DNA from 2 places in the Clostridium isatidis genome. Region 1 is predicted to be linked to the other one. Evidence: riboswitches for the same ligand, from Rfam matches in the RefSeq annotation. Region 1 holds a riboswitch; the other holds the start of a gene.
The links. Region 1 has a riboswitch for lysine ahead of BEN51_RS12340 (diaminopimelate dehydrogenase). Riboswitches for the same ligand answer to the same signal wherever they lie in the genome.
Positions count from the first base shown of each region.

Region 2: linked by a shared signal. The riboswitch ahead of BEN51_RS00390 (Na+/H+ antiporter NhaC family protein) and the one ahead of BEN51_RS12340 (diaminopimelate dehydrogenase) in region 1 are both predicted to bind lysine.

Region 1 is NZ_CP016786.1:2,593,952-2,604,980, forward strand. It holds gene BEN51_RS12305 (response regulator transcription factor) at 1-367, opposite strand, end outside; gene BEN51_RS12310 (iron chaperone) at 544-912, shown strand; gene BEN51_RS12315 (choloylglycine hydrolase family protein) at 993-1,964, shown strand; gene dapB (4-hydroxy-tetrahydrodipicolinate reductase) at 2,085-2,843, opposite strand; gene dapA (4-hydroxy-tetrahydrodipicolinate synthase) at 2,845-3,735, opposite strand; gene BEN51_RS12330 (aspartate-semialdehyde dehydrogenase) at 3,732-4,730, opposite strand; gene BEN51_RS12335 (aspartate kinase) at 4,765-5,970, opposite strand; gene BEN51_RS12340 (diaminopimelate dehydrogenase) at 6,013-7,005, opposite strand; lysine riboswitch at 7,245-7,427, opposite strand; gene BEN51_RS12345 (branched-chain amino acid aminotransferase) at 7,735-8,805, shown strand; gene BEN51_RS12350 (AraC family transcriptional regulator) at 8,950-9,789, opposite strand; gene erm (23S ribosomal RNA methyltransferase Erm) at 10,230-10,964, opposite strand.
Region 2 is NZ_CP016786.1:77,728-88,622, forward strand. It holds gene ileS (isoleucine--tRNA ligase) at 1-2,808, shown strand, start outside; gene BEN51_RS00365 (LacI family DNA-binding transcriptional regulator) at 2,961-3,959, shown strand; gene BEN51_RS00370 (hypothetical protein) at 4,358-4,540, opposite strand; gene BEN51_RS00375 (nucleoside recognition domain-containing protein) at 4,670-5,245, shown strand; gene BEN51_RS00380 (spore maturation protein) at 5,258-5,782, shown strand; gene BEN51_RS00385 (aminopeptidase P family protein) at 5,865-7,094, shown strand; lysine riboswitch at 7,179-7,354, shown strand; gene BEN51_RS00390 (Na+/H+ antiporter NhaC family protein) at 7,465-9,186, shown strand; gene BEN51_RS00395 (aminopeptidase P family protein) at 9,343-10,895, shown strand, end outside.

The sequences.
Region 1 (11,029 bases):
AATCATCCTTATTGTATCTTCTCAGTACCGACTTTATTCTAGATATAAGCTCCCTAAGCCTGAAGGGTTTTGTTATATAATCATCTGCCCCCATATCAAGTCCCATAACAACATTTACTTCATCATCACAGGCAGTTAAAAATATAATAGGAATTTCACTTTCTTCTCTTATAATTCTACATAAATCATAACCATTTCCATCTGGCAAAGATACATCAAGTAAACATAAATCAAATTTGTTTTCTTTAAAAGCTTTTTTTCCGGAAGCAAGATCATGACATAAAACTATATTAAAACCTTCCTTTGCTAAAGAATATTCTAAGCCGGAAGCAATTGTTTTATCATCTTCAACTAATAGAAGCTTCAAGTTATCACCCCATTTAATAAAATTATTATCTATTATAGCATTAATTTAATAATATTTATCTTAGAATAAGATTAAAATAATCTTAATTATCATTGATAATAAACGATAATAATAATATAAAAATAAACTAAAAGCTTTTCTTTAAGTGAAAAGACTATACTTTAGGAGGAATAATTATGAATACGTTTTCTGATTTTCTGGAAAAAATTGAAAACCCAGATCATCGTAATAAATTAGAAGAAATTTTAAACTGGATTATAAATAAATTTCCAGAGTTAAATCCAGTAATCAAGTGGAATCAGCCTATGTTTACTCACCAAGGAACCTTTATTATAGCTTTTAGTGTTTCAAAGCAGCATATAGCTGTTGCACCCGAAGATGCTGTGATACTTAAATTTGCTAAAGATATAGAAAAATCGGGATATGAACATACTAAAAGAATTTTCCGTATCAAATGGAAAAATCCTATAGACTATTCACTACTTGAAAAAATAATTCAGTTTAACATATTAGATAAGGCTGACTGTAAAACTTTTTGGAGGTAAAAGGAATAAAAAGCTTCACTTTCCTTACTGAGAAACCATATATTATAAGCATAATTTTATAATATTGGAGGTTCTATATTATGTGCACCGCCATTACACTCCAATCCGTGCAAAAGGAAAACTTCTTTGGAAGAACCATGGATTTCTCCCATCCTATTGAACCTGGAGTTTTTGTAATACCTAAAGATTACGAATGGTACAGCCTTGCAACAGAGAAAAGGTATATTGATAAATATAGTTTTATTTCTATGGGGCAAGAAACTGATGGTATGCTTGGCTTTTTTGATGGTGTAAATGAAACAGGATTTGCCGCTGCCGTCTTATATTTTGCAGGTTACGCCTACTATAACTTACCTATAAAGGATAAAGAAGAAATTGCTTCTTTAGATTTTTTACATTTTATTTTAGGTCGTTGCAGCTGCATAGATGATTTAAAATCTTTATTAAAAAATGTTACTATTGTAGGCATATTAGATCCAGTTACAAGAACAGCTGCACCTCTGCATTGGATCGCCACTGACAAAAGTGGTAAATCTGTTGTTATTGAACAAACAGAAGATGGTCTTGAAGTAATTGATAACCCTATAGGAGTTATGGCTAATAGTCCTGATTTCAGATGGCATATTACTAATTTAAGAAATTATATGAATATATCAACTACTCAGCAAAATGAAGTCTACTGGGGAAATGTATCATTAACTCCTTTTGGACAAGGTTCCGGAACTATGGCACTCCCTGGAGGTTTTACCTCCCCTGAACGTTTTATTCGTGCAGCTTTTTTAAAATCTCACGTACCAGTTCCAAAAAATTCGTATGAAACACTTATTACATGCTTTCATATTATGAATAGTCTTTTTATTCCTAAAGGTATTGTGTTAACTGATAAAGGCACCTATGATTATACCAAATATGTTGCTTTTATGAACACTAATACATGTGAATATTACTTTAAAACCTATAATAACAATCAAATCCTAAGGGCATGTCTTTGGGATCATTACAGGAAGAGTTCTAAGCCAATATTCCTTGGGAGCATTGCCTCTTCTGTATGATTTAACTCTTGTTAAACCATAATATTTAAAAAGGTGCTGTCTGAAACAGCACCTTTAAAGTTAAAAATTTAAAAATATTTTTACTTATAAAAAATTACTTGAAGTCTATTCTTTTATAAACTATTTACAAAATATATCATCCATTGTATAAAGTCCTTCCTCAGACTTAACTATAAAGCGTGCTGCTTTAATAGCACCTAAGGCAAAAATATTTTTTGATAAAGCCGTATGCTTTAACTCTATAATTTCATCATCTCCAGCAAATATTATTGTATGTTCTCCCGCTATAGTTCCTCCACGAATGGCATGAATTCCTATTTCATTTTTTTCTCTTTTAACATTTTTACCTTCCCTGCCATAGGTGTATTCTTTACTATTATCTAAAACTTCATTAATTACATTTGCTAATAAATAAGCTGTACCACTTGGCGCATCTACCTTTTTATTATGATGTTTTTCTATAATTTCTATATCAAAATCTTCACTTAATAGTTTGCTTATATTTCTTAATACCCTGGAAAGAATGTTAATCCCAAGAGACATATTCGAGGAATGAAGAATAGCTGTCTTCTTAGCTGCATCTTCTATTTCCTTTAGCTGCTCCTCTGAAAGTCCAGTTGTAGCAATAACTAATGGTATTTTTCTTTTTATAGAAAAATCTAACATCTGATCTAGATTAGATGGATGAGAAAAATCAATTATAACATCTACTTCACCATTATATTCATAAGGATCACTATAAATAGGATATTTATTTTTTCCATCACTATTATATCTATCTATACCTACTGCAATTTCCATGTCTTTTTCTAGTTCTATCTGTCTACTTAGAACTTGAGCCATTTTTCCATTTGCCCCATATATCATAACCTTAATCATCTTATTTCCCCTCAATTCTAAATCCCATATCTAATAAATTTTTTATTAATATACTTTTATTTTTTTCTTCCATTTCTACAAGGGGCAATCTAAGCTCTCCTGCATCCATTCCTATTAAATTCATTGCAGTTTTTATAGGTATAGGATTAACTTCTATAAACAATGAATTAATTAAAGAATTCATTCTAAGCTGAAGTTTTCTAGCTTCATTTACTTTTCCCTCTAAGAAGCTAAAAACTAAATCATGAATTTCCTTTGGCAGAATATTAGCTGCTACGGAAATTACCCCACAGCCTCCAAGAGATAAAACTGCTACAATTTGATCATCATTTCCTGAATAAATATAAAAATTATCAGAACACAATCTAGCTATTTCTGCTACCTGGCTTATATTTCCGCTAGCTTCCTTAATCCCTATTATATTAGGATGCTTTTCAAGACTTGCTACAGTTTCAGGTAGTATGTTTACTCCTGTTCTTCCTGGAACATTATATAATATAATAGGTATATTTACTTCATCAGCAATAGCAGTAAAATGTTTAATTAAACCCTTTTGAGTTGTTTTATTATAATAAGGCGTTACAAGCAAAAGTCCATCAGCTTTAATACTTTCAGCAAATTTACTCATTTCTATTGCATCTGCTGTATTATTGCTCCCTGTTCCAGCTATAATAGGAATTTTTCCAGCAGCTTTCTCTACTGCAAATCTTAATACTTCCTTTTTTTCATTCTTACTCATAGTAGCAGATTCTCCAGTTGTTCCACAAACTATTATTGCATCTGTACTATTTTCTATATGCCAATTTATAAGTTCTTCAAGCTTTTCAAAATTTACTTTATTATTCTTAAAAGGGGTAACAATTGCTACCCCAGATCCCCTAAAAAGTCTCACTTTCTCAACTCCTCCAACAACAATTCTGCTATTTGGACAGCATTAGTAGCAGCACCTTTTCTAATATTGTCCGCTACAACCCACATATTAAGTCCATTTTCAATACTAAAATCTCTTCTTATTCTCCCTACATAAACACTATCTGTTCCCTCTGCATATATTGGCATAGGATAAATATTTTCTTTCAGATTATCTTGTACTACAACCCCTTTAGCCTTCCCTAAAATATCATATACTTCCTTAAGTTCAAATTCTTTTTCAAGTTCTAAATTAACTGATATACTATGTCCATATCTAACAGGAACTCTTACTGTTGTTGCAGTTATCCTTAAATCTGGCCTGCCAAGTATTTTCTTAGTCTCTTCAATCATTTTTATTTCTTCCTTTGTATAGCCATTTTCCATAAATACATCTATATGTGGCAGACAATTAAAAGCTATTTGATAAGGATAATTTGTATTCTCTAATCCATTCAAGCCATTCTCTAATTCCCTAATGCCTGCAACTCCAGAACCAGATACTGCCTGATAAGTGGAATATATAATCCTTTTTATTTTAAATTTTTCATCTATAGCCTTTAAAGGCACTACTGATTGAATAGTACTACAGTTTGGATTGGCTATAATTCCATTATGCCATTTAATGTCCTTTGGATTTACTTCAGGAACAACTAAAGGTACATTCTTGTCCATTCTCCACGCACTACTGTTATCTACAACTATAACTCCCTTATCTCTAGCAATAGCTGCAAACTTTTTGCTAGTTTCTCCTCCTGCTGAAAATAAGGCTATATCTATTTCTCTATCAAAAGAATTTTCATTAAGTTCTTCTACAAAATAGTCCTTACCTCTGAAATTAATAACTTGTCCTTTTGATTTAGCTGAAGCAAAAAAGTAAATTTGAGAAATCGGAAATCTTCTCTCTTCTAAAACTTCAATTATTTTTCTTCCTACCATTCCAGTAGCCCCAACAACAGCTATATTAATTTTTTTCATTATTTTCCCCCCGTATCTTATTTACTGCTTAAATTTATAGATTAAACGCTTCACATAGAACATTTACTGCCTTTTCCTTATCAGAAGCATTTATAATATATGAAATACTAATTTCAGAAGTAGTAACTTGCTTAAAATTAATAGAATTATCTGAGAATAATTTAAATATCTTAGAAGCAACCCCAGATTCATTTCTCATTCCCATTCCAACTACTGATATTTTAGTTATATCTGTATCTTTCTTTACATTTATTCCAGGTGTATTCTTAATATATTCTTTCATTACTGCATCAACTGTACCTTCATCCTCTTTTGAAGTTGTGAAAGATATATTAACGTAACCATCACCTGAGGAGGTTTGACTTATCATATCAATATTTACTTCTTCCTTTGCTAACCTGCTAAAAATATCTGAAATATATTCTGATGAGTATGGAACTTGATTGATAGTTTCCATTAATACATTATCACTTACAGTTAATCCAGTTATAACTTTATGTTCCATTTCTTTATCCAACTCCTTTATATATGTTCCTTTTCCTTTTTGATGGCTTGAAGCTACATAAATTGGCACATTATATTTGTAAGCAAGTTCTACTGACCTTGCTTCCATTACCTTAGCTCCTAAACAAGACATTTCCATCATTTCCTCATAACTTATATAATCAAGTCTTTTAGCATTAGAAAAAAGTCTTGGATCTACACTATATATACCATCCACATCTGTATATATCTCACATTCGCATTTTAATTTTGCTGCTAACGCTACTGCTGTAGTATCTGAACCGCCTCTTCCTAATGTTGTTATATCTCCTTCAGTATTTATTCCTTGAAATCCAGCTACTACTACAATCTTATCTTCTTCAAGATATCTCTTGATTTTATCAGTATCTATTTCACTAATTTTATTCTTTGTATGAACCCCCTCTGTCTTAATACCTGCTTGAAAACCTGTTAAAGATATTGAATCATATCCCTTTTCCTGAAAAATTATTGATAAGAGAGAACTTGATACTTGTTCTCCCGTTGCCATAAGCATATCTAATTCTCTTTTACACGGCTCTTTTGAAATAGATTTTGCCATTTCAATAAGATTATTTGTGGTTTTTCCCATTGCAGAAACTACAACTACTACATTAAAGCCTTCTTTTTTTCTTTTAATTACAGCATTAGCAACCTTATTCATCTTTTCTAGTGTTGCTACTGAAGAGCCCCCATATTTTTGTACTACTAACTGCATAATGTCAATCCCCCCATAGTTACAATCTAATGAAAGACTATCTTAAAGATAACTCTTACATAAATCCTCTATAGATTTATCAGAGACATATGTTAATGGTATATCAAATATAGTCTTAACACCTTTGCTTCCTTCACTGCTTAATCTATACACTGCCCTTGCATAAGCTACTAAAACATTTGCTGTAAATTCTGAATTACTATCTAGTTTTAATGAAAATTCTGCTATATGATTATTTGTACGATCTTCACCTGTTCTTCCACTTCTTGCAACAAAACCACCATGGAATAATTTAGAATGATTTTTTGCTAATTCCTCTTCTGTAATAAAGGTTACATTAACATCATAATCTACAAAATAATCAGGCATAGATTTGATAGCATTTACAATTTCATCCTTATCTGCATATTCTTCTGCTACTACATAGCACTCTCTTCTATGTTTTGCTCTAACAGATAATTCAGGATTTTCGCCATTTCTTACTCTTTCAACTGCTTCTTCAATTGGAACTGTATATTGAATAGCATTCTTAACTCCTTCTACCCTTCTTATAGCATCTGAATGACCTTGACTTACACCAGGTCCCCAAAATGTATAAGTCTTTCCGCTTGGCAACATAGCATCAAGTAAAACCCTATTAAGCGAAAATAAACCTGGATCCCATCCTAAGCATACTGCACTAACTTTACCTGCTTCCTTAGAAACATTATTCATAGCTTTTATATATTCTGGAATTTTAGCATGATTATCATAAGCATCTACAGTATTATACATACTAGCAAAATAAGGCCCTTGCACTGGTATATCAGTAGAAGATCCTCCACATAAAATCATTACGTCAATATCTTTTACATAATTATTAGCTTCATCAATATTAACTATTTTTACCCCTTTACCATAGCTTTTTATACTATCTACAGACCTTCTAGTAAATATAGCTGCTAGCTCCATATCCGGATTTTGACTAATAGCAAGCTCTACTCCTTTACCTAAATTTCCATATCCCACAATTCCTAATCTTATTTTTTCCTTCATATAATCAGCCTCCTAAATTATTATTTATTGCTTTTATTATTGCCTTTTAAGCATGCCCCTAGCTTTGAATATATTATTAAATTATTCTTGCAAGAATAAAATAACTATTATTTTAAGTAAATTTTTAGAATAATTAAAATATTCAAATTATTTTTAGTTAAAAAAACACCCGACAGGTTTGTCGGGTGCTAAACGCGTATAACAAAAAAGTATAGCAATCCTTCTACCCTTATAGCTCAATGTGAGATAGCACAACATCATAATATCGAGCAAATACTATGATGACAGTCCTGCAGCTCTTAACTGCAGACCCAGCAACAGATTTTGGTATCTGAAGCTTCGGCGATGCCTCCTTTCTCTATACTTCACTAGCTTCCGGCTTCCATATAGATACTCTTAGAAATCGCACCTCTACCTCACCCATTAGGATGAGGATTTTTTTATTCAATTTTCTTGTGTATTATAATAACACCCTATCCAGCATATGTCAATAAAATTTTATATAAAAATTTTATTGCTTTATTTTATTTCTTTATTCTCAAAAAATATTATATTCAAGCTAATTTAATTCCTATATCTGCTTTATAACTGCTGAGATAAATATATAAATAGAGCGCCTTCTTTTATTTATTAATTATATTGTGAATTTAATGTTAGTATGATAAAATTACTATCAAAATATTGAGTAAATATTAACAACTAATAATAAAAAGTTTGGGGGCTACAGCTATGTTAGATATTAAAATTGTTAAAACTACAAAACCAAAAGAAAAACCAAAAAAAGATCATCCATTAGGTTTTGGAAAGATTTTTACAGATCACATGTTTATTATGAACTATACAGAAGGTAAGGGTTGGCATGATCCTAGAGTTGTACCTTTTGATAATCTATCTTTATCCCCTGCCGCTATGGTATTCCATTATGGTCAAGAAATGTTCGAAGGATTAAAAGCATATAAAACAGAAGATGGAAAAACACTTTTATTTCGTCCTGAAATGAATGCAAAAAGAGCAAATAATACTAATAAAAGACTCTGCATACCAGAAATAAAAGAAGAAGATTTTGTTCAAGCTATTAAAACAGTTGTAAAGGTTGATGAAGACTGGATTCCTACTGCACCAGGTACTTCTTTATATATAAGACCATTTATAATTGCTACAGATGAATTTTTAGGTGTAAATCCTTCTAAAACTTACTTATTTATTATAATCCTGTCTCCTAGCGGTGCTTACTATGAAAGCGGTCTAGCACCTGTAGGTATTTGGATTGAAGATGAATATGTAAGAGCTGTTCGTGGTGGTATTGGAGAAGCAAAAACTGGTGGTAACTATGCAGCAAGCCTAGCAGCACAAGTAAAAGCTCATGATGAAGGTTTTTCACAAGTATTATGGTTAGATGGTGTTGAACGTAAATATATCGAAGAAGTTGGTGCTATGAATATCTTCTTCAAAATAGATGGGGTTGTAGTTACTCCACAATTAAATGGAAGCATATTGCCAGGAGTTACTCGTGATTCTGTAATTGCATTATGTAAATCCTGGGGATTAACAGTAGAAGAAAGAAAAATATCTATCGACGAAATTTATGATGCCTATAAAACAGGTAAACTTGAGGAAGTTTGGGGTACAGGTACAGCAGCAGTAATTTCTCCTGTAGGAAAGTTTAGATGGAAAGATGAAGTTATGACAATACAAGATGGAAAAATTGGAGAACTAAGTCAAAAAATATATGATACTATAACAGGTATTCAATTAGGTAAAGTTACAGATACTATGAACTGGACCATTGAAGTAAAATAATTAGAATTTTCATATTCTTAAAAAATTAGAGCTATCTCATTAATGGATTAAAATCCGTTAAAAGTAGCTCTTTTTTTGACTTTAACATGTATTCTTAATTATTTGTAAAACCCATTTTTTTCTTATAATTATCCTAATCATTCTCTAAACTTTTTCTACAGGTATCCAAATTTCACAATAATAATCCTCTGGATTTTCTTGAGGTGGAGTATACATTTCAATATTATAGTTTCCAGCAAGCTTATATTCTTTACAGTTTGGTAACCAGTCACTCCAAATCTTTGTATTAACATCTTGTAATGATTTTGGTAACGGCCCTCTGCATGGAAATATTGCCCATGTCCCAGCAGGAATTACTCTAGTAACATAACCATCAGGTATATCATTCCATGGCAAATAATTATCAGCAATTAAATAATCTATTTCCTTTCCGTCACTATCCATACAAACTCCGTACATTCCACAAACAATTTTACTATCTTCGCTTTGCATATGCTCCTGCCAAAAGTTTGTAATATCAACATAGCAAGTTTCAATATCAAATCTTCTTAGTTTACCCATAACAGTAAACTGCTCCTTTTCAACTATCCTATATTCAAGCATTGTACCGCCCTCCAATATTAATTTAATTCTTAATGGTGCAAAGGATCTTAAATTTACACCCTTTAATTTAGCTGCTGAAGGAGAAACTCCATGAAACTTGGTGAAAGCACGGGTAAAACTATCAGGAGAATCATAACCATACTTTATGGCAATATCAATTATCTTAATACTAGATTTTGATAATTCTTCTGCTGCTATACTTAATCGTCTACTTCTAATATACTCTCCTACTGTAAAACCGCATAATACATTAAAAATTCTTTGAAAATGAAATGCTGAAACGCATGCTTTTTTAGCAATTTCTTGAATATTCAGTTCTTCTGTAAGATTATCTTCAATATACTCAATTGCATTTTGAATCCCGTCTATCCAGCCATTCATACTATAATCTCCCTTCCAGCGTAATTTTATTATAACTTTAATATAAAAATTATACCCGACTTTTAATGCCATTTATTGCAAGCTTCAATATATTAAAAGTATCAATTGCTAAACTAATATTTTTTCATTTTTACCTCTATATAATTTATTAAAAATCAAAACTTAAAAATAATTTATTAATTATAACTAGAAATATTAAATATATCTTGATTATTTAGCTTTCTTTATAATTATAATATCATATTACTTATTATTTTCTATTTATTAAAATATCTAAATTTTTATCTTTTCTTTAAGTTATATTAAATAAAAGAAGCATATCAAAGTGATTTTGAAATTATAAATACAAAAAAGAGCTGTTGTGCTAATTACTTAACACAACAACTCTTTCTAAATAATTGATTATTTTAATTCTCTAAATCCTTCTTTAAATAAACCTATTAACACCTAAATAATTTATAACTTCTAAAAAGTGATAAAAATTGTTCATAAGTTATATTATTTAAATCACTTATTTGAGCATATTTCATGGCCTTTTTAAATTGATTCTTAGTAAATAGTTTTTGATACTCTTTGTTAACCCACTTCATAACAAAGTATTTATATATTTCTTTCTCTTTACATGACATTCTTATTGCTTTTCTTTTTAATAATATTAATGAACTATCTACTTTAGGTTTAGGATGAAAATAATGCCTAGGTACTTTTGCTAATATTGAAATATCAACTTCTGCCATTAAAAGTAGTGCTAAAGACCTCTTTGTATCTAATAATCTTTTAGCAAAACCATATTCAACTATCAAATAACTAGCTGTAGCAACACTTTTATAAACAATTTTTCTAACTATACTTGTACTTATATTGTAAGGTATATTACCAAATACTTTATATGATCTATTACAAGGAAATTTAAATTTCATTATATCCTTATTTATTATTTCATAATTTAAATGTTTTGAAAGCTTACTATCAGTTATTTCACATAATTTATTATCAATTTCTATTGCAGTCACATAATTGCATCTACTTGCTAATTCATAAGTAAAATGCCCCTTACCTGCACCTATCTCAAAAATTTGATCATCCTTTTTTAAATTTATATATTTTATTATTTTTTCAATATTATTTTTTGAAGTAATAAAATTTTGACTATCTTTTATATTTATTTTATTCATTATAACCACTCCTATTTGGGTTATAATGAATTTATTTTAATAATCCATTATAACCCTTTATTTTT
Region 2 (10,895 bases), 350 kb from region 1:
GGAAAAGAGCAAATTGAAAATTATGGAGTAGAAAAGTTTATCCACGAATGTAAAGAGTCTGTATTTACTTATGTTAGTATGTGGGAAAAAATGACTAAGCAAATAGGCTATTGGGTAGATATGGATAATCCTTATGTTACATATCATAACTCATATATTGAATCTGAATGGTGGGCTTTAAAGACAATGTGGGAAAAAGGTCTTTTATATAAGGGACATAAGGTTATGCCATATTGCCCAAGATGTGGAACTGCTCTTTCTTCTCATGAAGTTTCACAAGGTTATAAGGATGTAAAGGACTTAACTGCTATAGCTAAATTTAAGGTTGAAGGTGAAAATAATAAATATATATTAGCATGGACAACAACTCCTTGGACATTACCTTCAAACTTAGCTTTATGTGTAAATAAGGCTTATGACTATATAGAAGCTAAAGTTCAGGATTCTGATGAAGTATATATATTAGCAAAAGAATTAGCTCCAAGAGTATTAGGAGAAGAATATGAAGTAATTAAAGAGTTTAAGGGTTCTGAATTATTAGGACTTAAATATGAAAGATTATTACCATTTGGAAAGGTTGAAGGAAAAGCTTTTGAAGTTATACATGGAGATTATGTAACTTTAACAGATGGTACAGGAATAGTTCATATAGCTCCTGCTTATGGAGAAGACGATAGCTTTGTTGCTAAGAAAAATGGAATAACTTTTATAAATTTAGTTGATGCCAGTGGTAACTTCATAGATGAAGTAACTCCATGGGCTGGAAAGTTTGTTAAAAAGTGCGACGATGATATAGTTAAATACTTAGATAAGGAAAATAAATTATTTAAAGCTGAAAAGCATACTCACTCATACCCTCATTGTTGGAGATGTGACACACCACTTCTTTACTATCCAAAAGAAAGCTGGTTTGTTGCAATGACTAAGCTTAGAGATAATTTATTAAGAAATAATAACAAAATAAATTGGTATCCAGATAACATAAGAACAGGTAGATTTGGTAAGTTCTTAGAAAATGTTATTGACTGGGGTATTTCAAGAGATAGATACTGGGGAACACCACTTCCAATTTGGGAATGTGAATGTGGACACAGAGAATGTATTGGAAGTATAGCAGAGCTTAAGGAAAAGGGTAATAATGTTCCTGATGATATAGAACTTCATAAGCCATATATTGATAAGGTTCATTTAGATTGTCCAAAGTGTGGAAAGAAAATGAATAGAACTCATGAAGTTATAGACTGCTGGTTTGATTCAGGATCAATGCCTTTCGCTCAGTTACACTATCCATTTGAAAATAAGGAAGAATTTGAAAAGAGATTCCCGGCACAATTTATATCAGAAGCAGTTGATCAAACAAGAGGATGGTTCTATACTTTATTAGCTATCTCAACAGCTTTATTTGATACTAATTCCTTTGAAAACTGTATAGTTTTAGGTCACGTGTTAGATAAAAAGGGATTAAAGATGTCAAAATCAAAGGGAAATGTTGTAGATCCATTTGAAGTATTAGATTCTCAAGGAGCAGATGCTACTAGATGGCATTTCTACACTGCAAGTGCACCATGGCTTCCAACAAGATTCTCAATAGATGATGTTGCTGAAGCTCAAAGAAAATTCTTAAGTACTTTATGGAATGTTTATTCCTTCTACGTTTTATATGCAGACTTAGATAAGTTTAATCCATTAGATTATAAAGATTTTAAATCAGAAAATGTAATGGATAAGTGGATATTATCAAAGTTAAATACATTAATTAAAACTGTTGAAAAGGACTTAGATGAATATCAAATAACACCAGCAGCTCTTGCTATTGAGAAATTTACTGATGAATTATCTAACTGGTATGTAAGAAGAAATAGGTCAAGATTCTGGTCATCAGAATTAACAGAAGAAAAAATAGGTGCTTATGTTACTCTATATAGAGTTTTAACTACTTTAGTAAGGGTTATAGCTCCATTTGTACCATTTATCTCTGAAGAAATTTATCAAAACTTAGTTGTTAATTTAGATAAGAATGCTATTGAAAGTGTACATTTATGTTCATGGCCAAAAGCAAATGAAAAAGAAATAGATAAAAATCTAGAAAAAGAAATGGATTTAGCCTATACAATAGTTCAACTTGGTAGAAGTGCAAGAAATGGTGCCAATATTAAAAATAGACAGCCACTTTCAAAAATGCAGATTTCAACAAATTCTCTACCTAAATATTATGGAGATATAATAAAAGATGAGCTTAATATTAAAGAAGTTGAATTTGGAGCCGACTTATCGGAACATGTTAACTTTGAAGTAAAACCTAATTTACCTGTATTAGGAAAGGCATATGGTAAGTTAATTCCTGGAATTAGAAAAGAAATATCTTCAAGAAATCAAATGGAATTAGCCCAAAAGATTAACAATGGAGGAATTGAAACTATCGTAGTTAATGATGTAGAAATAGTTTTAGATAAGGACAATTTACTAGTAACAATGCAAGGTAAGGAAGGTTATGCTTTTGCAGGCGAAGGTACTATAGGAGTTGTTCTTGATACAAATATTACTCCTGAATTAAGAGAAGAAGGACATTTAAGAGAAATAATTTCAAAAATTCAAAACATGAGAAAAGAAAGTGGATTTGAAGTTGCAGATAAAATAAAATTATATGTTGCTAATAATGATATGTTAATAGATATCATTAATAGAAATAGAGAATTTATAGAAAAAGAAACTTTAACAGAAGAAGTGCTTGTAAATGTTGAAGCTGATTACAAAGAAGTTAATGTAAATGGTGAAAGTTTAAATATGACAGTTAAAGTTATTAAATAATTATTAAAGGGGCCGTCTTAGACAGCCCTTTTAATATGCAAAATATTAAAAATTTTTGTATAAAAATGAGAATATTGTAATAGCTATTTACAAATAGTATAATTATACTTAAAATGTAATAAAGAAATTGAATAAAATGGAGTGATGAAAGTATGGCTACTTCGATAAAGGATGTTGCTAAAGAAGCGGGTGTTTCCATTGCTACTGTTTCTAGAGTCTTAAATGACATAGACGTTGTAAACGAAGATACTAAAAAGAAAGTATTAGATGCAATAAACAAACTTGGATATAGACCTAATATAGTAGCAAGAAGTCTTAAAACTCAAAGGACAAAGACCATAGGTATACTTGTTCCAGATATTTCTAGTGGTTTCTATCCTGAAATCGTTAGAGGCGCTGAAGATGTTTCTAATATTTACGATTATAATGTAATATTGTGTAATTCAGACTTTGATGATGAAAAGGAAAAGGAATACTTAAGAGTACTTAGAGAAAAAATGGTTGATGGAGTTATTTATATGAGTTCTTCCTTACAACCAGAGATATTAGACTTAATTAATGAGCTAAATATAAAAACTGTTCTAGTTGAAACAAAGGATAAAGAAGAGAGACTACCAAGCGTAACAATAGATAATATAAAGGCTTCAGAAGAAATTACAAACTATCTTATAAATAAAGGTAGAAGAAAGATTGCTTTTGTTGGAGCTAAGAAGGAAAGTTTAAATGCTTGGGTAGATAGATTTATTGGTTATGAAAAGGCTTTAAAAGATAATGGATTAGAGCTTGATGAAGACCTTATATTTACAAAAGGATTAAAAGTAAAATCAGGTTATGATGCTGTTGAACATTTTGAAAATAGCAAAAAGCCTTATGATGCAGTAGTATGTGCGTCAGATGAATTAGCTGTTGGAGTAATAAATGCCTTAAGGGAAAGAGGTAAAAAGGTCCCTGAAGAGGTAAGTGTTGTTGGCTTTAATAACAATGAGATAGCAGAACTTTTCTATCCTAAAATAACAACAATTAAGCAACCAAGTTATGATATGGGATCTGTTGCTATGAGAATGTTAATAAAATTATTAAATAAAAAAGGCTTAGAACAATCACAATTTGTACTTGATTATGAATTAATAGAGAGGGAAAGTGCTAAATAACAATTGATATAAATATAAAGATGGAGTTGTTGTCAGCAGAAGTAATTGTAATGAGCTTCTGAAAACATATCTAATTGTTTCAGTACAAAATATTATAGTGATTATAAAATTAAATGTGAAATTTTACATAAAGGGGCTGTCTTTGCAGCTCCATCTTTAATTTATATTGATTTTTAGTTTGCTTACAATTTTCAGTAAAAATTTTTGCTGTAATTTAAATAAATTATTGCAAAAAAATAGTAAAGATGATATAATACTCTCAAAGGTTATTAAACGTTTTCATCAAATTTCAACTTTCGGTGAAGAGTTTGGTATTGAGTAAAAGAGAATTTTTTAAAATTGGGTTATGGGTCAAAAAAACAACTTCAAAAGAAGTTGTTTTTTTGTTTTTATTTTAATTATAAGATTCCTTCTTCTTTCAAAATATTTTCTAATTCTTGAAGTTTATTATTTAATAAAATAAATTTTTCTTTAATTATCTTTTTCTCTGTTTCATTATCTAATACATTTACAATCTCTTCTACTGTTTCTAAAGCATCATCAATTTCTTTTTGAGCTAATTTTAAATTAGATTCCTTCATATATATCTCCTTTTATGTCTCCTTTGTAATTTTAAACATAACAAATAATAGTTATATTATTTATCCTATCACTAATAAATTTCTCATGCAAGGCATATATTGTATAAGAAATTTGTAAGGGGTGAAATTTTGATAAATTATGTTTGGTTTATAATGATATTCTTAGGAATATTAGTTGGATTAATTACAGGTAATGGAGAAATTATTTCAAATTCTATCATAAAAACAGCAGATTCAACAGTTTCATTGATAATTGGATTAGTAGGAATAATGTGTTTTTGGTGTGGAGTAATGAAGGTAGCAGAAAAAAGTGGATTTACTCAAAAGCTAGCAAAACTCCTTAAACCGATATTAAAGCGTCTTTTTAAAGAAGCAGCGAAGGATGAAAAAGCTTTGGGAGCCATAGTTATGAATATTACTGCAAATATGATGGGCCTTGGTAATGCAGCTACTCCTTTTGGAATAAAGGCAATGGAGGAAATGAGCAGACTAAACAAGAAAGAGGGACGTGCCTCTAACGATATGGCCTTATTTTTAGTATTAAATGCTGCATGTATACAGCTTGTTCCTTCAACTGTAATTTCCATTAGGGCTGCAACAGGCTCCATCAATCCTGGTGCAATAATAATTCCAGCAGTAACAGCTAGCACAATAGCTGCAATTGCAGGAACTATATATTGCAAAATATTACAAAGGTATTTTTAAAGGAGTGTTTTAATGTTACAGTATTTAACTAAGAGCATTATTCCTATAATAGTTATAGTAATCACAACTTATGGAATGTTCAAGGGAAGAAAAGTATATGAATGGTTTATTGAAGGGGCAAAGGAAGGCTTAAAAGTCTGTTTAAACATATTTCCCTATCTGCTAGCTATGCTTATAGCAGTAAATATTTTTAGGGAGGCAAAATTATTAGATATTTTAAATGATTTAATAGCACCAATAGGTGCTTTAATAGGCCTTCCAAAGGAAGTAATTCCTTTAATATTAATAAAGCCTTTATCAGGAAGTGGAGCTATTGGAGTATTAACAGATATATTAAAAAATTATGGACCGGATACAAAAATAGGGCTTATATCATCTGTAATTATGGGAACTACTGAAACAATATTTTATACCCTGACAGTTTATTTTGGAGCTGTTCAAATAAAGAAGATAAGGCATACTTTATGGGCAGCAATTTTAGCTGATTTAACTGCCATTATTGTTTCAGTTTTTATAGTAACTAGATTTCTTTTATAATAAATAATGCATTTAAGGGAAAAATAGGCTATATTTAAAATATAGCCTATTTTTAATGTTTGATAAGGAAGTTGGAGGAACTATGAAAAAGGAATTTTATATAAAAAACAGAAAAAGAGTTTTTGATAAAATTAAGGATAATTCTATTCTGATTTTATTTGCAGGAAATGCTCCAAAGAAAACTGGGGATGAAGAATATCCTTTTACACCAAATAGAAATTTTTATTATTTAACAGGAATAGATGAGCAAGCTCATGTATTGTTATTAAGTAAATTTAATGGGGAGAATAAAGAGTACCTATTCATAAAAGATATAGATGAAATTATGGAAAAATGGAATGGAAAAACTATAAGAAAAGAAGAAGCAAGAGAAATTTGCGGAATAGAAGAAGTTAAATATTTAAGCGAACTAGATAAGTTCATTGATAAGTTAGTTTTAAATAAGGAAGAATTAAATATTTATTTAGATTTAGAAGAAAAAAATTCGTCTTATGACTATTTAAATAAAATAAAAGATAGATACTATAATATAAGTATTAAAAATGCTTATAAAATTATTGCTGAATTAAGACTTGTAAAAACTGAAGAAGAAATAAATAGAATAAGAAAAGCAATAGAAATTACAATTGAGGGTGTAGAAAATCTAATGAAAAATACTAAGGCAGGAATGAAAGAATATGAATTAGAAGCGTATTTTGATTTTGTATGCAAAAAAAGAGGAGTTAAGGATTTAGCCTTTAAAACTATTGCAGCAGCAGGAAAAAATGCAACGATTCTTCACTATGTAGATAATAATACAGAACTTAAGGAAAATGATTTGATTTTATTCGATTTAGGTGCACAATATAAGTATTATAATGCAGATATATCAAGAACCTTCCCTGTAAGCGGAAAGTTTACCAAAAGACAAAAAGAAGTCTACAATGCAGTTCTTAGAGTAAATGAAAAGATAATTAGCGAAATGAAGCCGGGAGTTAAATTTCTTGATATTAACAAGCTGGCTAGAGACTTAATAGCTGAGGAATGTATAAAGCTCGGATTAATTAAAAATAAAGAAGATGTTTCAAAATACTATTATCACAGTATAGGCCATAGCTTAGGAATGGATACTCATGATGTAGAATTAGAAGGAAGAAATGTAACCTTTGAAGAAGGAATGGTATATACTGTTGAACCAGGCATTTATATAGAAAAAGAGGGAATTGGAATTAGAATAGAGGATGATGTTTTAATTACTAAGGATGGTAATGAAGTTTTAACGAAAAATATGATAAAATCAGTAGAACAAATTGAAGAGTTTATGTCTAAATAATAAACTTATAATTAATTTTATTATATGGTTGATTTAATATGATAATCCTTATATAATGAGTGTGGAAATTAAATATAAATAAAGACAAGGTATAGAGGCGCGGTAATTAAGAGTACTATTAATGAGGTAAGCACTGTGATTTAATAGGAAAGGAATTATCGCCGAAGCGTATGATTGATGCTTTAAGATCATACTGCTGGTGTTATATAGAATATATATAACACTGCCACAAGCTATCTTTGTGGAGAGCTATTACTTGAGGAACTTATTTTATTATTATCAGTGCTGATATTTTTAAAACCTTGAGTGAGAACTCGAGGTTTTTTATATTTGATTTTATTATTAGAAAATATTACAAAGGAGTTTAAAAATGAATAATAAAAAGAGTATTAAGTTGTTCTTAATAACAACTATGATTAGTTTATTATCAACATCTGTTGTTTTTGCAGAGGAATTAGATGTATCTGTAAGAAATGCAGATCATTATGGTATATTAACTTTGATACCACCTATTTTGGCAATATTATTAGCTTTTATAACTAAGAATGTTGTTATATCTTTATTTATTGGTGCATTATCAGGTACATTTTTAGTACAATTAGTGGATAATTCCTTCATGGATGCAATAATTCAAGCTTTTTTAGATTTTGTATCTAGGGCATTAAATTCTTTAGCTGATCCTTGGAATGCAGGGATAATTCTTCAGGTACTAGTAATAGGTGGAATTATACAATTAGTAGCTAAAATGGGAGGGGCCAAAGCTGTTGCAGAAGCTTTAGCCAAAAAAGCAAAAACAGCTAGGAGTACTCAATTAGTTACACTTTTGTTAGGGTTAGCAGTATTTTTTGATGATTATGCTAATTCATTAATAGTAGGACCTATAATGAAGCCTGTTTCAGATAAAATGAAAATATCAAGAGAAAGATTGGCCTTTATTATAGATGCAACAGCAGCTCCAATTGCAGGTTTAGCTATTGTATCTACTTGGATAGGTTTAGAAGTTGGTTTAATAAATGATGCTTTTGTTAATGGTATTGGTAAAGAGGTAGATGCTTTTGGTGTCTTTTTGCAGACCATTCCTTATAGATTTTATAATATATTAATATTAATTTTTATATTTATTACTTCAATCTTATTAAAGGAATTTGGTCCGATGTATAAGGCTGAGGTTAAGGCAAGAAAAAGAGGGGATGCATCTAAGGAGGAAGTTGCTTTAGATTCTAATCTAGATAATTCTGATTTCGAGCCAAAAGAAGGAATAAAGTTAAGTATATGGAATGCTATAATTCCAATAGGAACATTAATAGCAACGGCTTTAATTTGTTTTTACTTTAGTGGTTATTCTTCAATAATGGCAGGAGAAAATGATGCTCTTAAGGAATTTATGAATAATTCACCTTTATCTCTTAAAGGGATTCAAGAGGCTTTTAGTGCATCAGATGCTTCAGTAGCATTATTCCAGTCAGCTTTAATATCAAGCATAGTAACTATTGTTTTAGGAGTAATTAAAAAAATATTTACAATTTCTGAAGCTATAGATGTATGGATTGATGGAATGAAACCATTACTTATTACAGGAGTTATATTGCTATTAGCTTGGTCATTAAGCTCTGTAATAAAGGATTTAGGAACAGCAAAGTATTTAGTTTCCTTACTTTCAGGCTCATTGCCCAAATTTTTACTTCCAAGCTTAATATTTATCTTGGGCTCTGTTATCTCCTTTGCTACAGGTACAGCTTATGGAACTATGGGAATATTAATGCCGTTGGCAATACCTCTTGCATATTCAATAAACCCAGATATGAGTTATGTAGTTGTCAGTACAAGTGCAGTATTGACTGGTGCTATATTTGGTGATCATTGTTCTCCTATATCAGATACTACAATTCTTTCCTCAATGGGAGCAGGATGTAATCATATTGATCACGTTAATACTCAAATTTGGTATTCTTTATTTGTAGCATCAATAACAATAGTCTTTGGATATATTCCAGCTGGTTTTGGGTTAAAGTGGTATATTGCTCTTCCGATAGCAATATTAGCAGTATATTTAGGGATTCAAATATTAGGTAAAAAGGTAGAAGAATATTAAAAGAGTTAAATATAGATTTAATTATATGATGAAGCTCATAGATATTTTTGAGTTTCATCATTTTTTTATTCGGTTAAGTGAATATTAATCATATAGATTATGTTAATTTCTATTGATATAATGATAATTAAAAAAGATAAAGTGAGGAGTAATAGAATGAGTAATTTAGAAAGACTTAGAGAAATAATGAAAAAAGAAAGTATAAATTATTATATAATTCCAAGCAGTGATTCACATCAAAGTGAATATGTAGCAGATTATTTTAAAGGAAGAGAATTTATATCAGGTTTTACTGGTTCAGCAGGAACCTTATTAGTAGGATTAGATAAGGCTTATCTTTGGACTGATGGGAGGTATTTTATTCAGGCGGCTAAGGAATTATTAGGAACTGGAATTGAGCTTATGAAGATGGCTACTCCAGGCTATCCAAGCTTAGAGGAATGGATTAAAGACAATGTTAAGGAAGATCAAGTATTAGGTTTTGATGGAAGAGTTGTATCAGTTAAACAATATGAAAGTTATAAAGCTATAGCAAATAATAATAAATTTAAAATAGTTATGGATAAGGATTTATTAGATGAAGTTTGGCTTAATAGACCACAGCTTCCAAAGTATAAGATTTTTAATCATGATGAATCTTTTTGTGGAAAATCTACTAAGGAAAAGCTAGAAGAAGTAAGAAAACATATGATAAATAAAGAAGCAGATAGCTTCATTTTATCTTCCTTAGATGATATAGCCTGGCTTTACAATATAAGAGGAAATGATATTTTATTTAATCCAGTAGCACTATCCTATGCCATAATAACTAGAAATGAAGCAAATCTTTATATAGATTTAGATAAGCTTACAGAAGAAGTAAAGACAAAATTGAATTCTCAAGGGGTAAATATATTTAATTATAATGAGATAGAAGAACATGTAAGAACTATAAAAGGTACAGTTTTACTAGATAAAAATAAGTTAAATGCAAAAGTATTTTCTGCAATTAGTAAAGAAGTTAGAGTTATAGATGAATTAAATTATACAACAAAATTAAAGGCTATAAAAAATGAAACTGAAATAGCAAGTATGGAAAAGTCTCAAGTAAGAGATGGAGTTGCTATGGTAAGATTTATGAAATGGCTAAAAGAAAATGTAGGTAAAGAAAAGATTAGTGAAATATCTGCAGCTAAGAAACTAACCTCAATAAGGGCTGAAGGTGAAAACTATAAGGGAGATAGTTTTAATACTATTGCTGGTTATAAGGAACATGCAGCAATGATGCATTATTCAGCAACTGAAAAAACAGATTATGAACTTAAGGAAGAGGGAATGTTTCTTGTAGATTCAGGAGCACAATATCTTGATGGAACTACAGATATAACAAGAACCTTTATTTTAGGAGAAATTACTGAAGAAGAAAGAAGAGATTTTACTCTAGTTTTAAAGAGTCATATAGGATTAGCTTTAGCTAAATTCTTAAAGGGAACTACAGGCATGAATCTAGATATTTTAGCAAGAGGACCATTATGGAAATATGGTATAGATTATAAATGCGGAACAGGTCATGGAGTTGGGTTTTTCTTAAATGTCCATGAAGGACCACAAAGCATTAGGCCAATAGGAGATGCTGCAGCTACAGTATTAGAAGCTGGAATGGTAATTACAAATGAACCTGGAGTTTATAAAGAAGGAAAGTATGGAATTAGAACTGAAAATACATTAAT